2 regions of the Pseudoalteromonas sp. MMG024 genome follow, and region 1 is predicted to be linked to the other one. Evidence: predicted binding sites of a transcription regulator. Region 1 holds the regulator's gene; the other holds the start of a gene.

Region 1 (6,745 bases):
TGCATTTTCATCGACCAGTTTAATGATGGGCACCGCAGACTTATCAAGTGCTTCGCCTTTATTTAACAGAGTTGGTAGTGCAACTTGGTAGCACTCTCCAAGCGGGTTTTGATAATAATGACTCGCAAATTCGATCAGGCTAATCATATGGCGATCAATAATCGCGTTGTTATCAATTAAACGTGAAATAGGTTTTAGTTTATCGAGAAATTCACTATTTGATTTTAACGCAACAACAATGCCGATAAGTTGCTGACGACCAAATTGAACTGCAACACGACAACCCACCGCAATATTAGTTTGAAACTGAGGTTCTACGAGGTAATCAAAGTTACGGTAAAGCGGTATATTTAAGGCAATTTCTGCAACAACAGGCGTAGTCATTCAACTTTTATTTTTAGAGCGCATTTGTGGAAATTAAATCATGGCATTGTGTTTGCGGCTAGTGTTAAACAAAATTTATCTGAAGATGGTTAAAGATCTTGCTATTGATATGTTAGTTGGCTAGAATTCGCGCCCTATATATTTTTGTTTAACAACGTATGGTGCCAGACTTCGGGTTTGGAGAGCGATGCGGCCTAATTAGAGGTTTACTATGAAAGAAGGTATCCACCCTAAGTACGAAGCAATCAATGCTACTTGTTCTTGTGGTAACAAATTCGAAACGCGTTCAACTCTTTGTAAAGACATCCACTTAGATGTTTGTTCAGAGTGTCACCCGTTCTACACTGGTAAGCAAAAAGTGCTTGATACAGGTGGTCGTGTTGATCGCTTCAACAAGCGTTTTGGCGCGCTTTCAAGCAAAAAATAAGAGCTATTTTAGTTCTTTCAAAAAAGCACCTAAGGGTGCTTTTTTTGTATCTAAAATTTAATATGAATTTTTGTCATGTTATATGGTTTTTCTATGTCTTTTTATTCTAAATAGATGGCTATATACTGGATTATAGATAGCTTCAATATTCATTATTTTTACTATCTGTTGGCAAAATAGTATCTGTCGAGTGTAAAAAATAGATGGCTGTGAATCTGGTCGGATCTGAATTAACTTCAATCTGGTAATGATTTAGCAGAAAATATCCACAAGCCTATTGTTGTAAATTCAACTATGGTCTTAGGTTAAGATATAACCGCATTTAACTTCTATTTACTCTAAATGCCGTACTATTAAACCAGTATCTCTCACTTTTAACATCGTAGGATAAGGCACGCATGTCTGACATAAGAGAAAAAGCGCTACAATACCATTCTGAACCCGTTCCTGGAAAAATCAGCATCGAATTAACCAAACCAGCAGAGACAGTTAATGATCTTGCATTAGCTTATAGTCCTGGTGTTGCTGAACCGGTTCGTGAGATCGCAGCAGATCCGAACAATGCATACAAATATACTGCAAAGGGTAATATGGTCGCTGTTATCTCAAACGGTACTGCAATTTTAGGTTTAGGTAATTTAGGGCCGCTTGCATCAAAACCTGTTATGGAAGGTAAGGCGTTATTATTTAAGCGTTTTGCTGGTTTAGATTCAATTGATATTGAAGTTAAGCACCGTACTACCGAAGACTTTATTAATACTGTAGAAAATATTGCAGATACTTTTGGAGGTATTAACCTAGAAGATATTAAAGCGCCAGAGTGTTTTGAAATTGAAAAAGCGCTTATTGAACGTTGCAGTGTGCCAGTATTTCATGATGACCAACATGGTACCGCGATTGTAACTGCGGCGGGCATGCTGAATGCGTTAGAGATCCAAGGTAAAAAGTTAAAAGATGCATTAATTGTATGTTTAGGTGCAGGTGCAGCAGCAATTGCGTGTATGGAGCTGTTAATTAAATGTGGTGCACAACGTGAGCACATTTATATGCTTGATAGAAAAGGGGTTATTCATACGCGTCGTGAAGACCTAAATGAATACAAAATGCTATTTGCAAACAATACAGATAAGCGCACCTTACAAGATGTTATTGAAGAAGCAGACGTATTTGTGGGTGTTTCAGGTCCTGACTTACTTGCTCCTGAAGATTTAAAGCTGATGGCAAATAAGCCAGTAGTATTTGCGTGTTCTAACCCTGATCCGGAAATTAAACCGGAAGTGGCGAATGCTGCGCGCAATGATTTAATTATGGCTACAGGTCGTTCAGATTACCCTAACCAAGTTAACAACGTATTGTGCTTCCCGTTTATTTTCCGTGGTGCGCTTGATGTGCGCGCAACAGCGATTAATGACGAAATGAAAATTGCGGCGGTAAATGCGATTCGCGAAATTGCTAAAGAGCCAGTACCGCAAGAGGTATTGTCAGCGTCTGGTGAATCAAATCTTGAATTTGGTAAAGATTACATCATTCCTAAGCCAATGGACCCGCGTTTGCTTCCGCGTGTAGCGCGTGCTGTTGCTGAAGCCGCGGTTGAGTCGGGCGTTGCGCAGATTGAAATGCCAGAAAACTACATGCTTTAACTTGATTAAAAGCAAAAAAAACCTCAGCAATTGCTGAGGTTTTTTTTATTCATCTTCAAGCTCTGGAACTGGTAAGCCGCGTTCAGCAAGAATTTCTTTTACCCGCTGCGGAATATGCTCAGGGTTATCTTTTCTCAAATCTTCATCGTCTGGCAATGGCTGACCTGTAAACGCATGCAAAAATGCTTCACACAGTAGTTCGCTATTGGTTGCATGACGTAAGTTATTTACTTGTCTACGAGTGCGCTCGTCTGTCAGTACTTTCAATACGTTAAGTGGGATAGATACGGTAATTTTTTTCACTTGTTCTGATTTTTTACCGTGTTCTGCATATGGGTGAATATATTCACCGTTCCATTCAGTTGCCATAAAGTGTACTAGCCTATATCTGTTACGATTTAATTTTGACGATAGCCTGTATATTAAGAGGCAAAATTTTATCGTTTTAAAATATATAGTCAAATATCATTTATTTGGCTATATAGACGTGTAAAAGTTTTGACTTCCACTGTTTAGTGGTTTAACCTTTTAGACGTCTAAACATCTAATTGGCAGAGTTATGAAGCAGAACAAACAAACAACCCTTGCTGTTCGCAATGGCATTACCGCAGATAAGCATCATGGTGCGGTTGTTCCACCGTTATATTTATCGACGACTTATTCGTTCGCCGATTTTGATAAAAAGCGTGATTATGATTATGGCCGTAGCGGTAATCCTAATCGCGATATTTTGGCTGATACGCTTGCTAAGCTAGAAGGTGGTAAAAAGGGGATTGTAACTGCAACAGGTATGGCTGCTGTTCACTTATGCACACAAATCTTAACACCAGAAGACACCATTTTAATTCCTCATGATTGCTATGGCGGCAGTTACCGTTTATTCACGAGCCTTGAAAAACGCGGTTTATTAAAAGTAGCGGTTGTCGACTTTACACAAGCGTCTTGCTATGAGCAGATTAAAGCAATTAAACCTAAGCTAGTGTGGATTGAAACGCCAAGTAACCCAGTTTTACGTTTAACTGACATTGCCAAAGTAGTGGAAGTTTCTCATTCGGTAGGGGCGTTAGTGGGAACTGACAACACGTTTTTATCTCCTGCATTACAAAACCCAATTTCATTTGGTGTAGATATTGTTATCCACTCAACCACAAAATACATCAATGGCCACTCAGATGTTGTTGGTGGCGTGGTTATCACACGCACTGCGGAGTTAGGTGAAGAGCTCGCTTGGTGGGCAAATAATATTGGCATTACAGGTGCGCCATTTGATGCGTATTTAACGCTGCGTGGTATTCGTACTTTAAATGTGCGTATTAAACAGCACCAAGAAAACGCATTTGCCATCGCTCGTTACTTAGAGACATGTGAGCATGTAGAGAAAGTCTATTACCCAGGCCTTGAAAGTCATCCACAACATGACTTAGCAAAAGCACAGCAAAAAGGTTTTGGTGGCATGGTGAGCTTTAGTATTAAAGGCACAATTGAAGATACGGCTAAATTTTTAACGAGTGTAGAACAGTTTAGCCTTGCTGAATCACTTGGTGGTGTAGAGAGCTTAATTTGCCACCCGGCTACCATGACACACGCCGGCATGGCGCCTGAAGCACGCATTAAAGCGGGCGTAAACGATACGTTAATTCGTATTTCTGTTGGTATTGAAGATGTTGAAGATTTAATCGCAGATCTTGAACAAGCATTTGCAAAAACAATTAACAAAGATGTCGCTGCTGGTGGAGAAAAAAGCACTCAATGCTGCGCTGCACGACCTGCATTGTGGTGATTATTTAAATGACAAAACAAGTATATAAATTTGGTGGGTCAAGCCTAAGCAGTGCTAAGCGCTACCATGCAGTTGCCAATATTTGTCAGCAACTAGCGTATGGCGATGCCATTGTTGTATCTGCAGCAGGTAAAACGACCGACACGCTTGTGCGCTTGTGGTCGTGTTATCACAATCAAGATCATAAAGGTGTTGGCGAGGTAATTGCGTTACTAAAAGATCACCAATGCGCACTGATTTCTGAATTACTAGGTGATAAAAGTGAAGTGTATGCTCACTTTATTGATGATATTAATGCAATCTCTCAACGTGCTGGCTGTGCAGAGTTAGAGCAGGCGTGGTTGCTTGCTCACGGTGAGCTGTGGTCTGCCCGATTACTTGCGCATTATTTAAATAAGCAAGGGGTTGCTGCGACTCACTTTGATAGCCGCAAGCTATTTGTTGTTGCACAAAATAATCTTAAGCATCAAGAAAATACTGCACGCTGTCAGGCATTAAAGAGCGATCAACTTAATGTGGTGACAGGATTTATCGCAAGTGACGAAGTGGGTAACACGGTGACGCTAGGCCGAAATGGTAGCGATTACAGTGCGACTTTGCTTGGTAAATATATTAATGCCAGCAGTGTTACAATTTGGACAGATACTCAAGGCGTTTACAGTACCGATCCACGTAAAGTAGAGAAGGCGGTTAAATACAATAAAATTAGCCAGCAGCAAGCACAACAATTAGCGCGATTGGGTAACCCTGTATTGCATGCTAAAACGCTTACACCATTAAAAGACAGCGATATTAAATTAGTCGTTCGTAGTAGCTACGATAGCCATAGTGATGGCACGCAAGTGGTTGCTAACGAACAAGCGAAAGCAAAACGTTTTTTAACGACACTAGCCAGTGTTGATGTATTTCAACTTACTCATAACAATAAAGATAGCATTCGAGAGTTAAGCATTATTCTGCAGCATCCGCTTCAGCCGCTTGAGGTAGAGGGAAATACGTTACTGCTTGTACCAAGTCAGTTTGGCGAGCAAGTTGCGTCATATTATTTACAAGATGCGGTGCTTATTGAATCGAATGTTTCTGGTGTGGCAATCGTGAGCGAGGCCGGCAGTGAATCGCAGTTACTTGAAAGTGCAAAAGCATTATTAGAGAAGCAAAGCATGACATTACGTGGTGCGTGGAGTCAAAATGGCTTTGCTATTTTACTTGGCGACCAGTTGCTTGAAAGCGATACGCTGTCATTATTACATGAAGAATTGATCACCGCTAAACAAGAATTAGCTGTGATTGTGGCGGGTATTGGTAATGTTGGAGAGGTGTTTTTATCACAGCTTAATGACCAGTTAGCGCGTCTAAATACTTTGTTACCAGTTAAGTTAGTAGGCTTATTGCGCTCAAGTACGAGTTTGTTAAATGGCCAGGGTATCGAGCTGGCAACAGCCAGTGCAAACTTCAAAAATAATGCAAAAGCGTCGTCACCTGAGCAGATTATCGAGTTTATTAAAGAGCTTGATTATGGTCATAAAGTGGTGATTGATATCACGGCAAGTGAAGCGTTTAGTAAGTTATACCCTGAATTTGCGTTGCACGATTGTCATATTATTTCAGCAAATAAATATGCGGGCACCGCAGAGCTAAATTGGTATGAAAATTTACGCCGCTTGCAGACAGAGAAAAATTTACTATGGCGTTACAACACAAGTGTAGGTGCCGGTTTACCAATTAATTTTGCTTTAAAAGACCTGCAAAACTCAGGCGATAAAATCACTAAAATTAGTGGTGTGTTCTCGGGCACATTGTCTTGGTTAGGGGCAAATTATTCGCTCGATAAAAAGTTCTCAGATTTAGTTGAGCAAGCACGAGAGCTGGGCTTTACCGAGCCTGATCCGCGTGAAGATCTTTCTGGTCGTGATGTGCAAAGAAAGTTACTTATTTTGGCGAGAGAGCTTGGTTTATCACTTGAACTAGACGACATTGAGTTATCGGCGTGGATGCCAGGAGAGCTTGCCGAAGGGTCTTGGCAAGATGCATTAGCAAAACGTGAGTCACTTGATACATTTGTGGAAGAGCTCGCTCTAGATGCACAAAGAGAAGGTAAAACGCTTAGGTATGTGGCTGAGCTTGATACCACAACCTCACCTATTACGGCAAAAGTGGGGTTAAAAGCTGTTGCTCCATCAGCTGCGGTTGCAACACTAACTCCGAGCGATAACATTTTTGTGATCAATAGTGTTTGGTATGCTGACAACGCATTGATTATTCAAGGACCTGGAGCAGGGCGTGAAGTTACCGCTGCGGGAGTGCATTCTGATTTATATTGGCTTTGCCATAAGCTATCAGAGTAATTAACCTTAACTCAGGGTAATTAATATTAAAAAGCCGCTAACAGTGTTAGCGGCTTTTTGTTTTATTTAAACTGATTTATATAAATGAATTGATACCGTTAAAATAGCTCTTCAGTTGTTTTTCCTGAATCAGTCGTTGTTGTATAAGGGTCAAATAAATTCTGTACTT
Region 2 (6,745 bases), on a different contig from region 1:
TAATTAATCGCGTTTTTGCCGAGCAAGCATTGCAACACAAAGTAATGCACGACGAACTCACAGGCATTGCCAACCGCGCATTGTTAATTGACCATTTAACCCTTGCTATTAACGCACTTGGCCGCAGTAATAACCCTAAAATTCATGCCCTGCTCTATTTAGACTTTGATCGTTTTAAAATGATTAACGATACCTTAGGCCATCAAGTCGGGGATAAGTTTTTAGTTAAGATCTGCAACATTATTGGTCAATGTATTCGCGAAACCGATACCTTTGCACGCTTAGGTGGCGACGAGTTTGCTATTTTACTGTGTGATATTTTTGGCGCTGAAGACGTTACACCTGTAATTGAGCGCATAAAACTAGCGCTGAAAGATCCTATTTTAATTGATGACCATTTACTGCAAGCATCAACCAGCATTGGTGTTGCCTTTACCAACAAAGACACCGACGAAGCCTATAAAATTTTACAGCGCGCCGATGCCGCAATGTATCAAGCTAAATCACTTGGCCGTGGCAAAGTACAGTTTTTTAACGACACCATGCGACAAAAACTGAAAGGCGCAGCACTGTTAGAAAGCGATATTCAAAGTGGTATGAACAAACACGAGTTTGCGCTTTTCTATCAGCCTATTTTTACCATTCAAACGGGCGAAATCATTGGTTTTGAAGCCTTAGTGCGTTGGCATCACCCTGAGCGCGGGTTTATTTCACCTGCTGATTTTATTCCACTAGCGGAAGAAACCGGACAAATCCTCGCCCTTGATTTACATATTTTAGAACTTGCGGCAAAACAATTACGCCTTTGGCACGGCACATTACCTGAAGACTTTAAAGTGACCGTAAATGTGTCGTCTAAGCACTTCTCAACGTTAGAGTTTGCTGATTTTATTCAGCGCCTTTATTTTGAATACAAATTGCCTTTAGGCAGTTTATGCATTGAAATTACTGAATCGGGGCTAATTGAAAACCTTTCCCTTGCGACAGAAATAATTGAAAAGCTGAAAACCTGCGGCGTAAAACTGTGTTTAGATGACTTTGGTACGGGTTATTCGGCACTTGGCTATTTGCATCAATTACCTATACATATTTTAAAAATTGATAAAAGCTTTATTGATAACCTTAACTGCGGCGAAAACCACCCATTGGTTGATGCTATTTTAACCCTTGCCAGCGCCCTTGAATTTGACGTGGTAGCTGAAGGAATTGAAACACAAACTCAGCTCGATGTACTGAAACAAACTAAATGCCAATATGGCCAAGGCTTTTTGGTAGCAAAACCTATGCCTGCAAAACAAGCTTTTACCTTTTTAACCACAGGAAAACTGAGTTAATCCAAACTCAGTTTCCCCGCATATCACACGTAACTTAAGCGAGTTCTTGTCTGAGCTCTTTTGCTGCGGTTACCATGTTTTTAAGTGCTGCTTGGGTTTCTTGCCAGCCACGGGTTTTTAAACCGCAATCTGGATTTATCCAAAGACGTTCCACCGGTACTTTTTTCGCGGCCTCTTTCATCAACTGTTTAATCCACGTTACCTCTGGAATATTCGGGCTGTGAATATCGTAAACGCCAGGGCCAATTTCGTTGGGATAATCAAAATCTTCAAATGCGTTAAGCAATTCCATATTTGAACGCGACGTTTCAATCGTAATTACGTCTGCATCCATATCGGCAATCGCCGCGATAATATCGTTAAATTCGGCATAACACATATGGGTGTGAATTTGCGTGCTGTCGCTTACGCCAGATGCCGATACACGAAACGTATACGCCGCCCAATTTAAATAGTTTTGCCACTTCGATGCTTTTAACGGCAACCCTTCACGAAATGCAGGTTCATCAATTTGAATAATGTTTATGCCCGCTTTTTCTAAATCAACCACTTCGTCGCGCAGCGCCAGCGCTATTTGATTGGCAATGATTGGCTTTGCGAGATCATCGCGAACAAACGACCAAAACAAAATCGTCACAGGGCCTGTTAACATGCCTTTCATCTGTTTATTAGTGAGTGATTGTGCATATTCGGTCCAGTTAACCGTCATTGGGTGTTTACGGCTTATATCGCCCCAAATAATTGGTGGTTTAACACAGCGCGAGCCATACGATTGCACCCAGCCAAATTGGGTAAAGGCAAAGCCTTCGAGCAGTTCGCCAAAATACTCCACCATATCATTACGCTCTGCTTCGCCGTGAACTAACACATCGAGCTCCACAGCTTCTTGCTGTGCAACAGCATAGGAAATTTCATTTTGCATTTGAGCCGTGTAATCGGCTTCGCTAATATTACCGGCTTTAAAATCGCGACGCGCCTTACGGATAGCCTTTGTTTGCGGGAAAGAGCCAATAGTAGTCGTTGGTAAAATAGGTAAACCAAGCCCTTGCTTTTGAACCAACTGACGTTTAGCAAAAGGGCTAGTACGCTCACCATCTTGCTTGGTTAGGCTATCAAGGCGTAACTTCACTGCAGCATCGTTTACACGAAGCGATTTCGCACGCGCTTTCACTGGCGCTGAATAGTCAATAAGTGAAGTTACATCCCCCGACAGCAAGGCCTGTTTCAATAACGATAATTCGTGCCCTTTTTGTTTTGCAAATGCCAGCCAGGATTTAATTTCACTATCAAGCGTTGATTCTAAGGCTAAATCAACAGGCGTATGCAACAACGAACACGAAGGCGCTAACCAAACATGCTCACGTGATGAAACCACCGATTGTATTTGGTTGTAAACCGCCTCGAGATCCGTTTTCCAAATATTACGGCCGTTGATAACACCTAAAGACAATACTTTATCTTTAGCTATGCGCTCGTTAATCTTCTCTATATCTTGCGCTTCGGCAACCAAATCAAAATGTACGCCGTCTACTGGGTATGTTGCAATATCATCTAGGTAGTTTTCAACTAAACCAAAATACGTTGCCAGCAGTAGCTTTACACCTGGTCCTTGCAGTTTATTAAAACTGGCGGTAAGCGCATATAGGTATTCTGGCGTTAGTTCTAACGCTAAAATGGGTTCATCTATTTGCACCCATTCAACGTCTAAATCTGCTAATTTACTCAATACATGTTGATACGCTGTCAGTAGACGTGGCAGCAGGGCTAACTTATCAAATTCGCCGACAGTTTTTGCCAAATGCAAATAAGTAACCGGACCAACCAATACAGGTTTCACCTGATGACCGAGCGCTTGCGCTTCTTTTACCTGGTCAAATAGCTCTGTAAAGCTAATTTCAAATGTTTGATTTTCAATCAGTTCAGGTACGATGTAGTGATAGTTGGTATTAAACCACTTGGTCATTTCACTTGCCGCGCATGCACAACCAGACGGTGCTCTGCCGCGCCCAATGCGAAATAAGGTGTCTAAATCTACCGTTTGTGTTTCATTTTGGTGACGCCTTGGTACCACGCCGAACAACAAAGAGGTATTAAGTACATGGTCGTACCATGCAAAATCCCCTACTGGCAACAACTCAACACCTTGGCTTTGCTGTAATTGCCAATTGTCTTTGCGAATTGTCTGTCCTTGCGTTTGCAATTCTGTGAGTGAACTCTCATTTCGCCAATAGGCCTCAACCGCCTTTTTAAGTTCGCGCTTTTTCCCGATACGTGGAAAACCTAAGTTGTGAATTGTAATTGCCATCTAGATATCCTTTTATTTAAGACGTTTAAACGGCTAAACATTAGTGATAAATTTAATTCAACAAAATCGCAAGTTTTTCCAATTTAACTTGAAATAAATTAATACAGAATAGAAAAGCAAAGTTTCACATATAATCCAAACACCAATTGACAGCGCTATCATAACCTATACATATATATAAAATAGAAATTTATTATTAAAATGACGACGATATGTACAAATCAACATTGAAACATGAAAAATAAACAGCTAGTATCAAATCTCTCTCACGGTCGTTCAAGTTTAATATGAGTATTCCTAAAGATGATTGATGTAAAACACCTTAAAACCATCGCAACCCTTAAAGAGACAGGGTCTTTGGTTAATACCGCGCGAGAGCTTTTTCTAACCCAATCTGCTTTATCTCACCAAATCAAAGATTTAGAAAACAAACTCGATTGTCAGTTGTTTGAGCGTAAAACACACCCCGTACGTTTTACCCCACAAGGTATGTTGTTGTTAGAACTTGCTAACGATGTACTGCCAAAAGTGGAAGCAACCAAATGCAGATTAAAAGAAAGCTTAAACCAACCTATCTCGCAATTGCGTTTAAGCGTTGAATGCCATGCGTGTTTTCATTGGTTATTGCCAACAATTAAAGAATTTAACAACTTTTGGCCGGATATTAAGGTAGATTACGAGCGAGGTTTTAGCTACGACGCCATTCCGGAGCTGTTAAACGATGAGTTGGATTTAGTTTTAACATCGGATATTCGTGAAACAGAGCGCCTTGAGTTCGCACATTTATTTGATTTTAAGTTAAAGCTAATTGTCAGCCCAGACCATCCGCTAGCTAAAAAAGCGTATGTAACCGCGCTTGATTTAAAAGACGAAACGATTATTTCGTATCCGATCCCACGCGAAAGACAAGATATTTTTAAGCACTTTATTCAAAATGCGCGTTTCGATGGCACCTTAAAAACTGTCGATCAAGGCTTGCTTATTTTTCAGCTTGTAAGCGCCGGTATGGGTGTGGCTGCTTTACCAGATTGGCTAGTAACCCCTTATGAAAGCCAAGGATTAATTAAGTCAATTCCATTAGGTGCGCTTGGTTTATCGCGCCCTATGTATTTAGCGATGAAAAAAACCATGAGCGACAACCCGGTTTATCGCCACTTTTTAAATACCTGCAAACAAAAAAAGGGCTAGCACGTGCTAACCCTTTTATCTATTTAACTACAAATTAGCTTTCTAGTTCTTCATTAATTTGCTCTTCGCCACTTAATAACATTGCAAGCCAACGCCCTTCTTCACTGTTTTCAAGGGCAATTTTCACAACCATGGTAAGCGGTACGGAAAGTAACATGCCTACAGTGCCAAGTAACCAGCCCCAAAACAATAATGATAAAAACACGACAAGTGGTGATAAACCTAAGCCTTTACCCATAAAGCGTGGCTCAATCATATTGCCCATTACGGTGTTAATTGCCATGTAACCAATGCCAATTAAACCTGCAACGCCAGGTCCTTGCAGTACAACAGCCAGTAATACCGCCGGAATTGCCGCAATGATAGAACCGATATTAGGAATATAATTTAAGAAAAACGCCAGCACGCCCCACAAAATAAAGTAGTCGATGCCAAATGCCCAAAGCATTACCGTAACCAAAACACCGGTCGCTAAACTAACCAGTGTTTTGATAGCGAGATACGAATTAACCGAGTCTAAAAATAGGTCGATTTGTTTTTGCTTCATATCGGGATCATCAAGGGCTAAATGCACTTTTTTACCGATATAAGGCGCTTCAACTAGCATAAATACAACGGTTAGAATAATTAAAAACAAGTCAGCCATTACGCCACCAACGCCGGCGAGCGTATTCGCAGCTAGGTCGATAAGTTTACCGGGATCTAAAAACGACATAATGCGATCTTTATCGATCAAAATATTATACTCAGCCAACATGGTTAATAGGCCTGAGAACTCGGTTTGTAATTGCTCTTTATACACGGGAACGTTTTGTGAAAAGCCATTAACCGATTGACCAACAAGCCCTGCCAGACTGACCACAATTAACATTATCAGTAAAATAACCAGTGTAATTGCTGCGCCTTTTGGTACGCGATAACGTCCCATAAAATTAATCAACGGACTACAAATAATGGCAATAAATACGGAGAGTAAAAACGGAACGACAATTGCGCTTGCTAATTTCAAGCCGGCTAAAACAACGATTAAGGCCGCAAAAATCAATAAACTTTTACTGGCGCCAGTAAAATTGGGCTGAACCATAGCTATCCTTAGTTCGTATTATCACTTTGTTCTAATTAGCGCTATGCTACATTATAAGCGTGGCAAATAGGAAGCTATTTGATTTATCTATGAATATTTTAATCACTGGGGCCACAGGCCTAATTGGCTCACACTTGTGTAAGCACTTAGCAAACCATCATAAGTTAATGGTGCTAACCCGCAAAAAAGAAAAAGCGTTTACCATTTTGGGACACCATGTAAATGCGTTTGAAACCCTTGAAGATATTGACTTTAACCAGCTTGATATTGTGATTAACCTTGCCGGCGAACCAATAGCTGATAAGCGTTGGAGCAAAGCGCAAAAACAAAAAATTGAATCTAGTCGCTGGCACATTACCGAGCAAATCACCGACAAAATTAACGCAGCAGATAACCCACCACATACGTTTATATCGGGCAGTGCCATAGGCTATTATGGCAGACAAACTGACCCGGTTGATGAACAGCATAACCAACCTTTTGATGAATATAGTCATTACCTTTGCAAACAATGGGAAACGCTTGCCAAAAAAGCACAATCGGATAAAACCCGCGTGTGTATTTTGCGCACCGGTGTGGTGCTTGCAAAACACGGTGGCGCATTGAAAAAAATGGTACCGCCATTTCAGTTTTGCCTAGGCGGCCCTATTGCAGATGGTAAACAGCAAATGTCGTGGATCCACATTAACGACATGGTAAACATTATTCTGTTTTTAATCGAAAACGAATCGCTAAGCGGTGTGTTTAACGCAACGGCACCTAATCCGGTTTCGAATAATCAATTCTCCGAAAGCCTGAGTGAAACGTTAGAAAAACCTAACTTTTTTAGAATGC

What was found. The regulator MetJ, encoded in region 1, represses methionine synthesis genes. The targets are predictions, from matches to a motif close to TAGACGTCTAGACGTCTA.
Region 2: metE (5-methyltetrahydropteroyltriglutamate--homocysteine S-methyltransferase) is a predicted target of MetJ. The motif match lies at 3,658-3,675, and genes of this name have one in related genera.

What each region holds. Positions count from the first base shown of each region.
Region 1 is NZ_JAKFZO010000029.1:22,354-29,098, reverse strand. Features, by position in the region: gene priA (primosomal protein N') at 1-384, opposite strand, end outside; gene rpmE (50S ribosomal protein L31) at 596-811, shown strand; gene L1068_RS19715 (malic enzyme-like NAD(P)-binding protein) at 1,210-2,451, shown strand; gene metJ (met regulon transcriptional regulator MetJ) at 2,497-2,820, opposite strand; gene metB (cystathionine gamma-synthase) at 3,011-4,231, shown strand; gene metL (bifunctional aspartate kinase/homoserine dehydrogenase II) at 4,240-6,576, shown strand; gene L1068_RS19695 (PBP1A family penicillin-binding protein) at 6,675-6,745, opposite strand, start outside.
Region 2 is NZ_JAKFZO010000004.1:99,746-106,490, forward strand. Features, by position in the region: gene L1068_RS05105 (GGDEF domain-containing protein) at 1-1,334, shown strand, start outside; gene metE (5-methyltetrahydropteroyltriglutamate--homocysteine S-methyltransferase) at 1,369-3,639, opposite strand; gene L1068_RS05115 (LysR family transcriptional regulator) at 3,943-4,827, shown strand; gene L1068_RS05120 (AI-2E family transporter) at 4,862-5,911, opposite strand; gene L1068_RS05125 (TIGR01777 family oxidoreductase) at 6,001-6,745, shown strand, end outside.